Regions from separate parts of the Exiguobacterium sp. JMULE1 genome, predicted to be linked through region 3. Evidence: predicted binding sites of a transcription regulator. Region 3 holds the regulator's gene; each other region holds the start of a gene.

Region 1 (3,283 bases), 2.7 Mb from region 3:
ACCAAAAAACCTGTGTTCTGCTTGCGCGGAACACAGGTTTTCGTTATTTAAAATCCATCTTATGAACGGAACATCGTCGGATCATCTGGAACGTTCTCCAGATAAGCGATCCGTCCGTTGTCATCGAGACGTGCGATATCTTTTCCGTCTTGCGTGAAGACACTACCGTCTGCCCGTTTTCCGCAAACTGCCCAGCGTGTTTCATATGTTCCTGGTGTTGTTTCTTCCCAGCCTGCGTACATGTGCTTAATGTCTTGATTCGCCGTAAACACATGACGGACGAACTGTTTCCAGGCGTCGATGCCGTGCTTTGGTTGTCCGTTCAGGACGAACGTGATGTCTGTCGTGAATAAGGAAACGAGATCCTCGAAAGCTTGTGCGTCTGTGCGTGACGCGTCGAATAAGTCGAAATAACGATTCAATACCATAGTAAAAACCTCTTTCTGTACATTAAAGTGTCATCATCCGGTCTGTGATTAACGCATGCAATCGTTCTAAATGCTCCGGTGGACAGGAGGCATCAATCGCTTGACGGATCGAGCCGATCGATTCGCGCTTCAACGTCGATTGCCACGCCTCTTCCGCCTCTGTCATCAGATTCGAGAGTAGACCGATTTCCTGTTCTTGAATTCCCATCAAATCCTCGAAGACACCGCTTGACGCATACAACGTTTGTTTGCCCTCGATCGCTTGATAGACGTCAAAGATTTGAATTTCCTCTGCCGGACGTCGTAAGCGAAAGCCACCTTTGACACCGGGTACGGAATACAATAGATCCGCCTGGACGAGTTTTCGTAAGAGCTTTTGAAAATAAGTCGGCGAGGCACCGAGTTGCTGGCTGATGAATTCACCGGGCAACACAGCGCGATCCGGAAGGAAGGTCAAAAGCAACATCGCATAGACGGATTGCTCGACCCCGGTTTTCATTTGCATGAGAAATCTCCTTTCGTTAAACGTGGATAATATATATCCATAATAGTTTTATTCGAAAGAATTGTCGAGTCATATGCTCTCACAAAACCGTCACACCTTTTCGACAGCATCTGCATGGCATCCCCGTTCCGGATTCGGTATACTAAATGTACGATATGTGAAAATATTCACTAAAAGTCGTTCACACTTTGTGAAAGGACGTTTGTATATGAATCCATTAAAAGGAATCGTTCAGATTCCACGTAGTATTCTCATTCAATTCATCATGGCAGCTTTCCTGATGGGGGTTGCGGTCGTCGGTCAATCGTATGGTATCGTGTTGACGGTCGATCGGATTTTCCTGAAGGAACAACCGTTTGAAGCCGTCATTCCGTTACTACTCGTCGTCCTCGGGATGCTGTTGCTCCGGGTCGCCGTGACGTATTGGAACGGTCGTCTCGGTACGACGTTATCGGCACACATGAAGCAGGCGCTTCGGGAAGCACTCGTCGCGAAATACACAGGTCGTTCGGTCGAGATGATGCTACAAGGGCAAGCGGGACAGAAGGTCAGTGTTTTGCTCGACGCTGTAGACGAGATGGACAGCTATTATAGTCAATACTTGCCGAAAGTCGTCCAGACGACGATCGTTCCCTTGATGGTCTTGATCGCGGCATTCAGCTATGACTGGATCACTGGTCTCGTCATGATGATCACGGCACCGTTCATTCCGTTGTTCTACATCATCATCGGCATCATGACGCAAAAGCGGGCGGATGCTCAACTCGAGAAGATGACGGCATTCTCGGGAACGTTCCTTGATACGTTGCAAGGACTGACGACCTTGAAGTTATTTGGTCGTGCGAAACGACAACGTGACGTCATCGAAAAAAGTAGTCTTGATTTCCGGGATGCGACGTTAACGGTCTTGAAGCTCGCCTTCTTGTCGTCGTTGATGCTTGAGTTCATCTCGATGCTCAGCATGGGAATGATCGCACTTGAAGTCAGTCTACGCTTGATTCTGTTCCAAAGCATCACCTTCATCCCGGCATTCCTGATGCTCGTATTAGCACCAGAGTACTATCTTGCCTTAAAAGAGATGGGTGCTGCCTTCCATACAGGACGCGGTAGTGTCGCGGCAGCGAAACAGATTGCAACCGAACTAACGGCAGACGATCGTCCTGTTGCCTTTGGTCAATCAGAACTTGCGATGAACCGTCCACCACGAATCGTTTTGGATGAAGTTGATTTTACGTATCAAGAAGGACGTTTTGCCTTACAAGACGTGACACTTGCGATTGAACCGTATCAAAAGGTGGCGTTGATTGGTCGCAGTGGTGCCGGTAAGTCGACTGTCTTACAGTTGATTGCCGGACTCGCGGATCCAAAAGAAGGACGGATTCTGCTCGACGGGATTAATCGCAGTCAGGTGGAGGAAGCGAGCTGGTTCCGTCAGTTGAGCTACATCTCGCAGCATCCGTATCTGTATGCCGGAACGCTGGCAGAAAACATTGCGATCGGTGAACTCCGTCAAGCGACGCCGGAAGAGATTTTTGAGGCGGCGCAGGCGGCAGGACTCGAGGAGTTGATTGCGACGTTACCTGAAGGGATTGACACGGTGATCGGAGAAGGTGGACGTGGTCTATCAGGTGGCGAGAAACAGCGCGTTGCGTTGGCACGAGCGTTCTTGAAACGACCGAACGTCATCGTCTTTGATGAACCGACGACAGGACTCGACGTCAAAACGGAGCGATTGCTTCAACAAGCGATCGAACAGCTTGGACAAGCAGCGACAGTCATTACTGTCGCACACCGCCTGCATACGATCGAGCGCTCAGATCAAATCGTCGTCCTCGATGGCGGACGAATCGTCGATCGTGGCACTCACGATGAACTGCTTGGACGTGATTCGGAATATGCTCGGATGCGCAGCGTCCAGAGAGGGGAGGAAACACGATGAAGGAACTACTAGGAGTTTTTCGGTTGATGGTGCATCAAAAACGCGATATCGCCTGGTCGATCTTCTTCGGTGTCCTCGCCGGAGTGACAGCGGTCGGTTTATTCGCAGCAAGTGGATACCTGATTTCAAAGGCAGCCTTGTTGCCACCGATCCAGACGCTTGCCGTCTTGATTGCGCTGCAAAAAATCTCGAGTCTGACGCGTGCCGTCAGTCGGTATGCGGAACGTTATTATTCGCACCGGGCGACGTTTACGATCCTCAGTGATATCCGGACGTCGTTCTACCGGAGACTCGAGCCGCTCGCGCCAGGAATTTTCGGCAAATACCGGAGTGGGGATTTACTTGCCCGAATCGTCGGGGACGTCGAGAGTCTGCAAAATACGTTTTTACGTGTTCTTTATCCACCAATCG
Region 2 (3,283 bases), 820 kb from region 3:
CGAGAACGATCGAGGCTGGCACGAGTAGTGCCGTACCGAAATAGTAAGCGGTATCCGGGAAGAACCCGACTAATCCGACGAAGAAGAATACGAAGAAGACATTCGTTACCTCCCACACTGGTGAGAGATAACGAAGAATCAATCGATTCGTTAAATGATCCCGCTTCGTATATTTTGAATAAAAGGCGTAAAATCCAGCACCGAAGTCAATTGAGGCAACGATGAGATATCCGTACAGGAAAGTCCAAAGGACCGTAATTCCTAGTGTTTGAACGTCCAAATCGTTCCCTCCTTACTTGTTATCATCCACGAACATAGCTTCCCCACGTGCGTGGTGGTTTTCAGCAAGTTCTTGAAGTTCTTTTCCAACCGGGTTTTTCTTGAACATCCGTAATAATACGACTGTACAAATCGTACCGAGCATCAAGTACAAGGCACTGAATAGAATCAACATCGGACCGACGGCAGTTGATGTCGTCGCCGCATCTGCTGTCCGCATGATGCCGTAAAGTGTCCAAGGTTGACGACCAATTTCAGCATACATCCAACCTGCTTCAATTGAAATCATCGCCAGAGGTCCACCGATGAAGACACCTCTTAAAATCCATTTGTTATAAGGATTTAATTTTTTCAAACGGAATGCCAAGATGAACAAGGCAGAGATGGCAGCCAAATACATACCAATCGAAACCATGATATCGAAGAAATAGTGAACGATCAGCGGTGCTTGATCTTCTTTTGCGAACTCATTTAGACCAATGACTTCTGTATCTGGAGCTCCACCCGCAAGAATTGAGAGTGCATATGGGATTTTGACGGCACCCTTGATTTCATAACTGCCGTCTTCTTGCTGATCAAGTATCCCACCGAAGATCAACTCGGCTTCACTTGTCGTTTCAAAATGCCATTCAGCAGCTGCGAGTTTCTCTGGCTGGTATTTCGCCAAGTATTTCCCTGAGAAGTCCCCGACAAGTGCCGTCGAGAAGGCAAAAATCAATCCAGCCATGACCGTTAAGCGAAGTGCTTTTTTGTGATACGCTGTTTCCGCTGCTGAGAGTGTTTTTTTGCGGAGTAAGTGGAACGCCGCGATTGCCGCCAAGATGAATGCGACTGTTAAATAAGCCGATACGATGACGTGTGTTGCTTTTGTAGGTGTTGCTGTATTGAACATTGCTTTCAATGGTTCAATTTGCGTTAGCGTTCCGTTGACGATCTTAAATCCTTCTGGTGAGTTCATGAAGGAGTTGACCGTCGTAATGAAGAATGCTGATGCTGTCGCACCAATGACGACCGGAATCCCGATCAACCAGTGTAACCATGGGTTTTTGAACCGATCCCACGTGTACAGATAAATACCGAGGAAAATCGCTTCAAAGAAGAATGCGAATGTTTCCATAAATAGCGGTAGTGCGATCGTTTGACCAGCCACTTGCATGAGTGACGGCCAAAGTAGTGATAATTGCAATCCGATGGCCGTCCCTGTCACGACACCGACTGCGACGGTAACGACGTATCCACGCGTCCACCGTCTTGCTAATAAAATATAATCCGGATCTTTGCGTTTCAGACCGATGAATTCAGCTGCGAGTACCATGAGTGGTACCCCGACGCCAATCGTCGCGAATATAATATGAAACGCTAATGTGAGCCCTGTCAACAATCGACTGAGCAATACGGGATCATTGAACATGTATATAGCCCCCTCTTCCTAAAACATACTTCTCTATATGGTCTATAACCGTATCATAGAGAACATAACCCTTTATGTCTGTTTATAATGTTTGATGTAACAAATTGTTCACATGTGCACGTGATTTTTTTCACAAAATGTTCGAAAACTCCTATTCTTACATATATAAAAAGCTTTCCCATTCTTGATTTCGAAAGGGAAAGCTTAATGTCCTTTATTATTTCATAAAACTTTTTAAACATATTCTCGGAAATAATGATCGAGTAAATCAATCACAAATGGAATAGCGGATTCATCTGGATTCAAGGTTGGTTGATGAAGTCCAGATGTCGGATTGTCGACTCCAAGCCAAAACATCATCCCTGGAATTTCCTTCAACATGAATCCAAAGTCTTCTCCTGTCATTGCTGCATCACATTCAATATAGTTCGCATTCATCTTAACGAATGATGAAAATTTATCAACGATGTGTCGGTCATTGACGACCTCGTAATAACGATTTCCGAATTGCAGATCAATCTTGACGCCAAAGGAAGCTTCGATTCCCCGGATGATGTCACGAACGCGTCGTTCCAGTTTTTCCATGTCTTCCCCGTTGAGTGCGCGCATCGTACCGTCAAGAACAGCTCTACCGGCGATGACGTTTTCTCGAATCCCGGCATCGACCTTTCCGATCGTGATGACGCTACAGTTCATCGGATTGATGGATCGGCTGACGATTGTTTGCAATTGCATGATCAAGGCTGCTTGCGCAACGACCGTATCAATCGTCAAATGAGGAAATGCCGCGTGACCACTTTGACCATAGATCGTGATATGGACTTCTCGAGCACTCGCGAACAAGACGCCGGGACGGCTTGCAATCGTACCGACTGGATACTCCGGTGCGACGTGAAGACCATACATCTCACTTGGACGATATTTTTCAAACAACGGACTTTTAATCATCGGTTCTGCCCCGCCCGGACCTTCTTCCGCTGGTTGGAATAAAAAGACGACATCATCCATGACCGGCAATTCAATGATTCGTTTCATCAATCCCAACGCAATCGACGTGTGCATATCGTGACCACAGGCATGCATGAAGCCTGGATGTTCCGAGCAAAATGGAAGACCTGTCGCTTCTTCGATTGGTAACCCATCAATGTCTGCCCGGTATCCAATCGTCCGATTTCCAGTCAATCCTTTCACTCGAACGAAAACACCCGTTTCAAACGTGTCATACGTGACACGATCTGGTGGATAAGCACGAATTTGTTCCAATATAAAAGCTTGCGTCTTAAATTCCTTGAACCCTGGTTCTGGTATTTTATGAAGCGCGCGCCGCATTTCAATGGCGTATTCCATCTGACTGACTTCCTCCTTCTTCTTTTACGATATCCCAAAATGCTTGAACTTGTTTTAGTTCAAGCATCGATTCCGTAGACAAAATCCATGTATCTCGCTTTAATACCTTTCCAGATGATGTTTTTAACGGAAGCTGCATGACTTCATTTGATTGTTGGATCGTCGATTCGGGTAAAATCGCAAATCCAATTCCATGTAGAGCCATCTGCTTACATGTCTCGATTTGATCGACGACCAGAGTCCGCG
Region 3 (3,283 bases):
GTAACCGATCGCCAGTTGATTCACTTGAAGAACGTCGTTTCCGCTCTGTTTTTCAATCGGGAAGGACAGGACCGTGCTACGCTCATCCCCATCTGGTCGGTCGAGCCGGTCGACTTTCTCGAGTCGCTTCCGGACACTTTGGGCACGTTTTGTCGTCGTCGCCCGAGCGATGTTGCGTTGAATGAAGTCCTGCATCTTCGCGATCTCTTCTTGTTGCTGTTCGAACTGTTTCATTTCTTGATCGTACAATGCCGCTTTTTGTTCCAAGTACTTCGTGTAGTTACCGGTGAACTTACGGCAGACATTGCGTGACAGCTCATAGACGACATTGACGACTTGGTCAAGGAAGTACCGGTCGTGCGAGACGATCAGAACGGCACCACGATAACCGCCGAGGTAACTTTCGAGCCAAGCGAGCGTATCGATATCGAGGTGGTTGGTTGGCTCATCGAGAATGAGGAGCTCTGGTGCTTGCAGGAGCATCTTCGCTAAGGCGAGACGTGTCCGTTGACCACCGGATAACGTTTGGATCCGGCGCGAATAATCGTCCGGATAAAAGCGCATGCCGTGCAGGACGGAGCGGATATTCGCTTCGAACTGATAACCACCCGCTTCTGAGAAGTCGTGTTGCGCTTGATCGTACGTCTTTAGGAGACGATCGTAAGCGATCGGGTCGTTCAAGATATGCTCCATACCCATTTCGATTTCCATCCGACGCAGTGTTCGTTCTTGTTCCTGCAAATGTTCAAAGACGGTCAGCATCTCGTTCCAGATCGTCTCGTTCGATTCAAGACCACTGTCCTGCGCGAGATAACCGATTTTGACATCCTTACCTTTCATGATGTCACCCGAGTCATGACTGAGTTCGCCAGCAATGATTTTGAGCAATGTCGATTTACCAGCACCATTTCGTCCGACGAGCGCAATCCGGTCGCGCTCTTGTACTTCCAATTTGATATTTTCTAAAATCGGCTCAACGCCGAATGATTTCGAGAGTTGGTTGACTTGTAAGAGTATCATTTCCATCCATCCTTCCACCCTTTAGTCTATCACGAACAAAAGCGCGAGGTCCTGCGGAATATATTATTTGTGACTCTATGTGAAGTGGTTTACAATCAAGGAGAGTAGAAAGCTTTTTGCAAAGATTTGGGTGCCACGATGGATGTGGCCGAAGGGGGAACTGCAGGATGAATGGACCAGACACAAAAATTCCACAAGCGACAGCAAAACGGTTGCCGCTATATTATCGCTTCATCCAAAGTTTATACAATTCAGGCAAGCTCCGCGTCTCTTCTGCTGAGTTAAGCGAGGCGGTGAAGGTTGATTCAGCAACGATTCGTCGCGATTTTTCCTACTTTGGGGCATTAGGGAAGAAGGGGTATGGATATAACGTTCAACATCTCTTAACGTTTTTCCGCAAAACCTTGAATCAAGATGAGGTGACGAATGTTGCCTTAATCGGGGTCGGTCATCTCGGAACAGCGTTTGCAAATTATAACTTTTTAAAGAATAATAGTACTCGGATAGTCGTTGCGTTTGATGCGGACGAAGAGAAGGTCGGAACAACGACGCATGACGTTCCAATCTATCATGTTTCGGACATGAAAGAACAAATCGAAGCGAATCAGGTCGATGTTGCCATCTTGACGGTTCCATCCCAGTTCGCGCAGTCAGTAGCGGATGAGTTAGTCGAGTATGGTGTGACTGGCATCCTGAACTTTACGCCCGCGCGGTTGAACGTGCCAGCGAGCGTCCGGGTCCATCACATCGATTTATCGATCGAGTTGCAGTCGTTAGTTTATTTCATGAAGCATTATTCGCAATCAGCTGAAGGAGTGAAATCATAATGGAAAACCTTATCCCGTCAACTATAGCATTCATCGGACCAGGTAGTTTAGCACTAATCGGTGTCGTCGCATTAATCATCTTCGGACCGAAGAAATTACCTGAACTTGGTCGTGCTGCGGGTCAGACATTGAAAGAGTTCAAGAGCGCAACGAACGGTATCATGGACGACGATAAAAAGGATGAACCGAAAGAGAAGTGATTGAATCATGGCGATTGATCAAGAACAAAGCGTGACGTCGCATCTGGACGAACTGCGTAAACGGATCGTCTGGTCGCTTATCATCGTCGTCGTCCTGTTCGCTGTTGCATTTCCGCTCGTCCGACCGCTCGTTCGCTTCTTGCAAGCGGACTTAAAAGAGCTCGGTATCGGTTTGAATGCCTTCAACGTCGCAGATCCTTTAATGTTGTATTTGAATCTTGCGTTCATCATCGCAATCGTGCTGGCATCGCCGTTCTGGATGTATCAACTGTGGGCATTCGTCCGCCCTGGTCTGTATGATAAGGAGCAAAAAGCGACATTGACGTATATTCCGGTCATCTTCTTTCTATTTTTGGCTGGTGTAGCCTTCTCATACTTTTGGTTGTTACCTTTCTTATTAAAAGTTTCGACTGAATTAGGGAAGGAACTCGGAATCGAACAAGTCATCGGAGTCGAGAACTACTTCAGTTTTTTAATCCGATTAACGATTCCGTTCGGTCTTCTTTTCCAATTGCCGGTCGTGACGATGTTTCTGACACGTCTTGGTCTCGTGACGCCAATTTTCATGCGAAAGAATCGGAAATATGCGTACTTTGCGCTGTTCGTCGTTGCGGCATTGATCGCACCGCCGGACGTGACGTCACACTTGATGATCTCGGTCCCATTGTTCGTTCTCTATGAGATCAGCATCTTGATTTCTGCGCGGACGTACAAAAAGGTCTTGATCCTCGAGCAACAGGCAGAGCTTGAACGACAGGCGGATTTGATGCGTGAATTGAATAAATGAATCGTGGATTCCTTCTAATGATTTTGGAAGGAATTCTTTTTTATGAAAGCGTTATTTTTATATTGATAAAGCAGTTAGCGATGCGTATACTAAAGTTAATTCATGGGGGCTTAGCTCAGCTGGGAGAGCGTTTGGCTGGCAGCCAAAAGGTCGTCGGTTCGATCCCGATAGTCTCCACCATATTCATACACTTCAAACTCTTGAGGATTCAAGAGTTTTTTTGTTTTTCTTAAAATATGGAAATGAGATATAAAGTGTCAATAAAAACAAATAATTATATAAAACAGACAGAACCGAATTGTTTATTTCCATCTATTTCATTAAACTAAATATACAGAATTTTCGTTTAACTGTTTTGTTGGTAACATCATTATGGTTTTTTAGAAAAGGGGAAAAGAAGCATGAAGAAGGAAATCGCACTCTTGGCAGCTGTCTTAATGACATCTTCC

Evidence for each region. The regulator Rex, encoded in region 3, represses fermentation and respiration genes when NADH is low (regulators of the CRP and FNR family bind a similar motif). The targets are predictions, from matches to a motif close to TTGTGAAATATTTCACAA.
Region 1: a site for Rex is predicted at 1,089-1,106, ahead of cydD (thiol reductant ABC exporter subunit CydD). Genes of this name have one in related genera too.
Region 2: a site for Rex is predicted at 1,809-1,826, ahead of EXW93_RS10785 (cytochrome ubiquinol oxidase subunit I). Genes of this name have one in related genera too.

What each region holds. Positions count from the first base shown of each region.
Region 1 covers NZ_SGWC01000002.1:94,182-97,464, forward strand. Annotated here, with positions in the region: gene EXW93_RS00790 (nuclear transport factor 2 family protein) at 60-428, opposite strand; gene EXW93_RS00795 (Rrf2 family transcriptional regulator) at 451-933, opposite strand; gene cydD (thiol reductant ABC exporter subunit CydD) at 1,142-2,872, shown strand; gene cydC (thiol reductant ABC exporter subunit CydC) at 2,869-3,283, shown strand, end outside.
Region 2 covers NZ_SGWC01000002.1:1,992,367-1,995,649, forward strand. Annotated here, with positions in the region: gene EXW93_RS10780 (cytochrome d ubiquinol oxidase subunit II) at 1-280, opposite strand, end outside; gene EXW93_RS10785 (cytochrome ubiquinol oxidase subunit I) at 293-1,690, opposite strand; gene EXW93_RS10790 (N-acetyldiaminopimelate deacetylase) at 1,925-3,037, opposite strand; gene EXW93_RS10795 (transcriptional regulator CcpC) at 3,021-3,283, opposite strand, start outside.
Region 3 covers NZ_SGWC01000002.1:2,816,089-2,819,371, reverse strand. Annotated here, with positions in the region: gene EXW93_RS14775 (ATP-binding cassette domain-containing protein) at 1-1,020, opposite strand, end outside; gene EXW93_RS14770 (redox-sensing transcriptional repressor Rex) at 1,188-1,847, shown strand; gene EXW93_RS14765 (twin-arginine translocase TatA/TatE family subunit) at 1,847-2,047, shown strand; gene tatC (twin-arginine translocase subunit TatC) at 2,055-2,834, shown strand; tRNA gene EXW93_RS14755 (tRNA-Ala) at 2,939-3,014, shown strand; gene EXW93_RS14750 (S8 family serine peptidase) at 3,236-3,283, shown strand, end outside.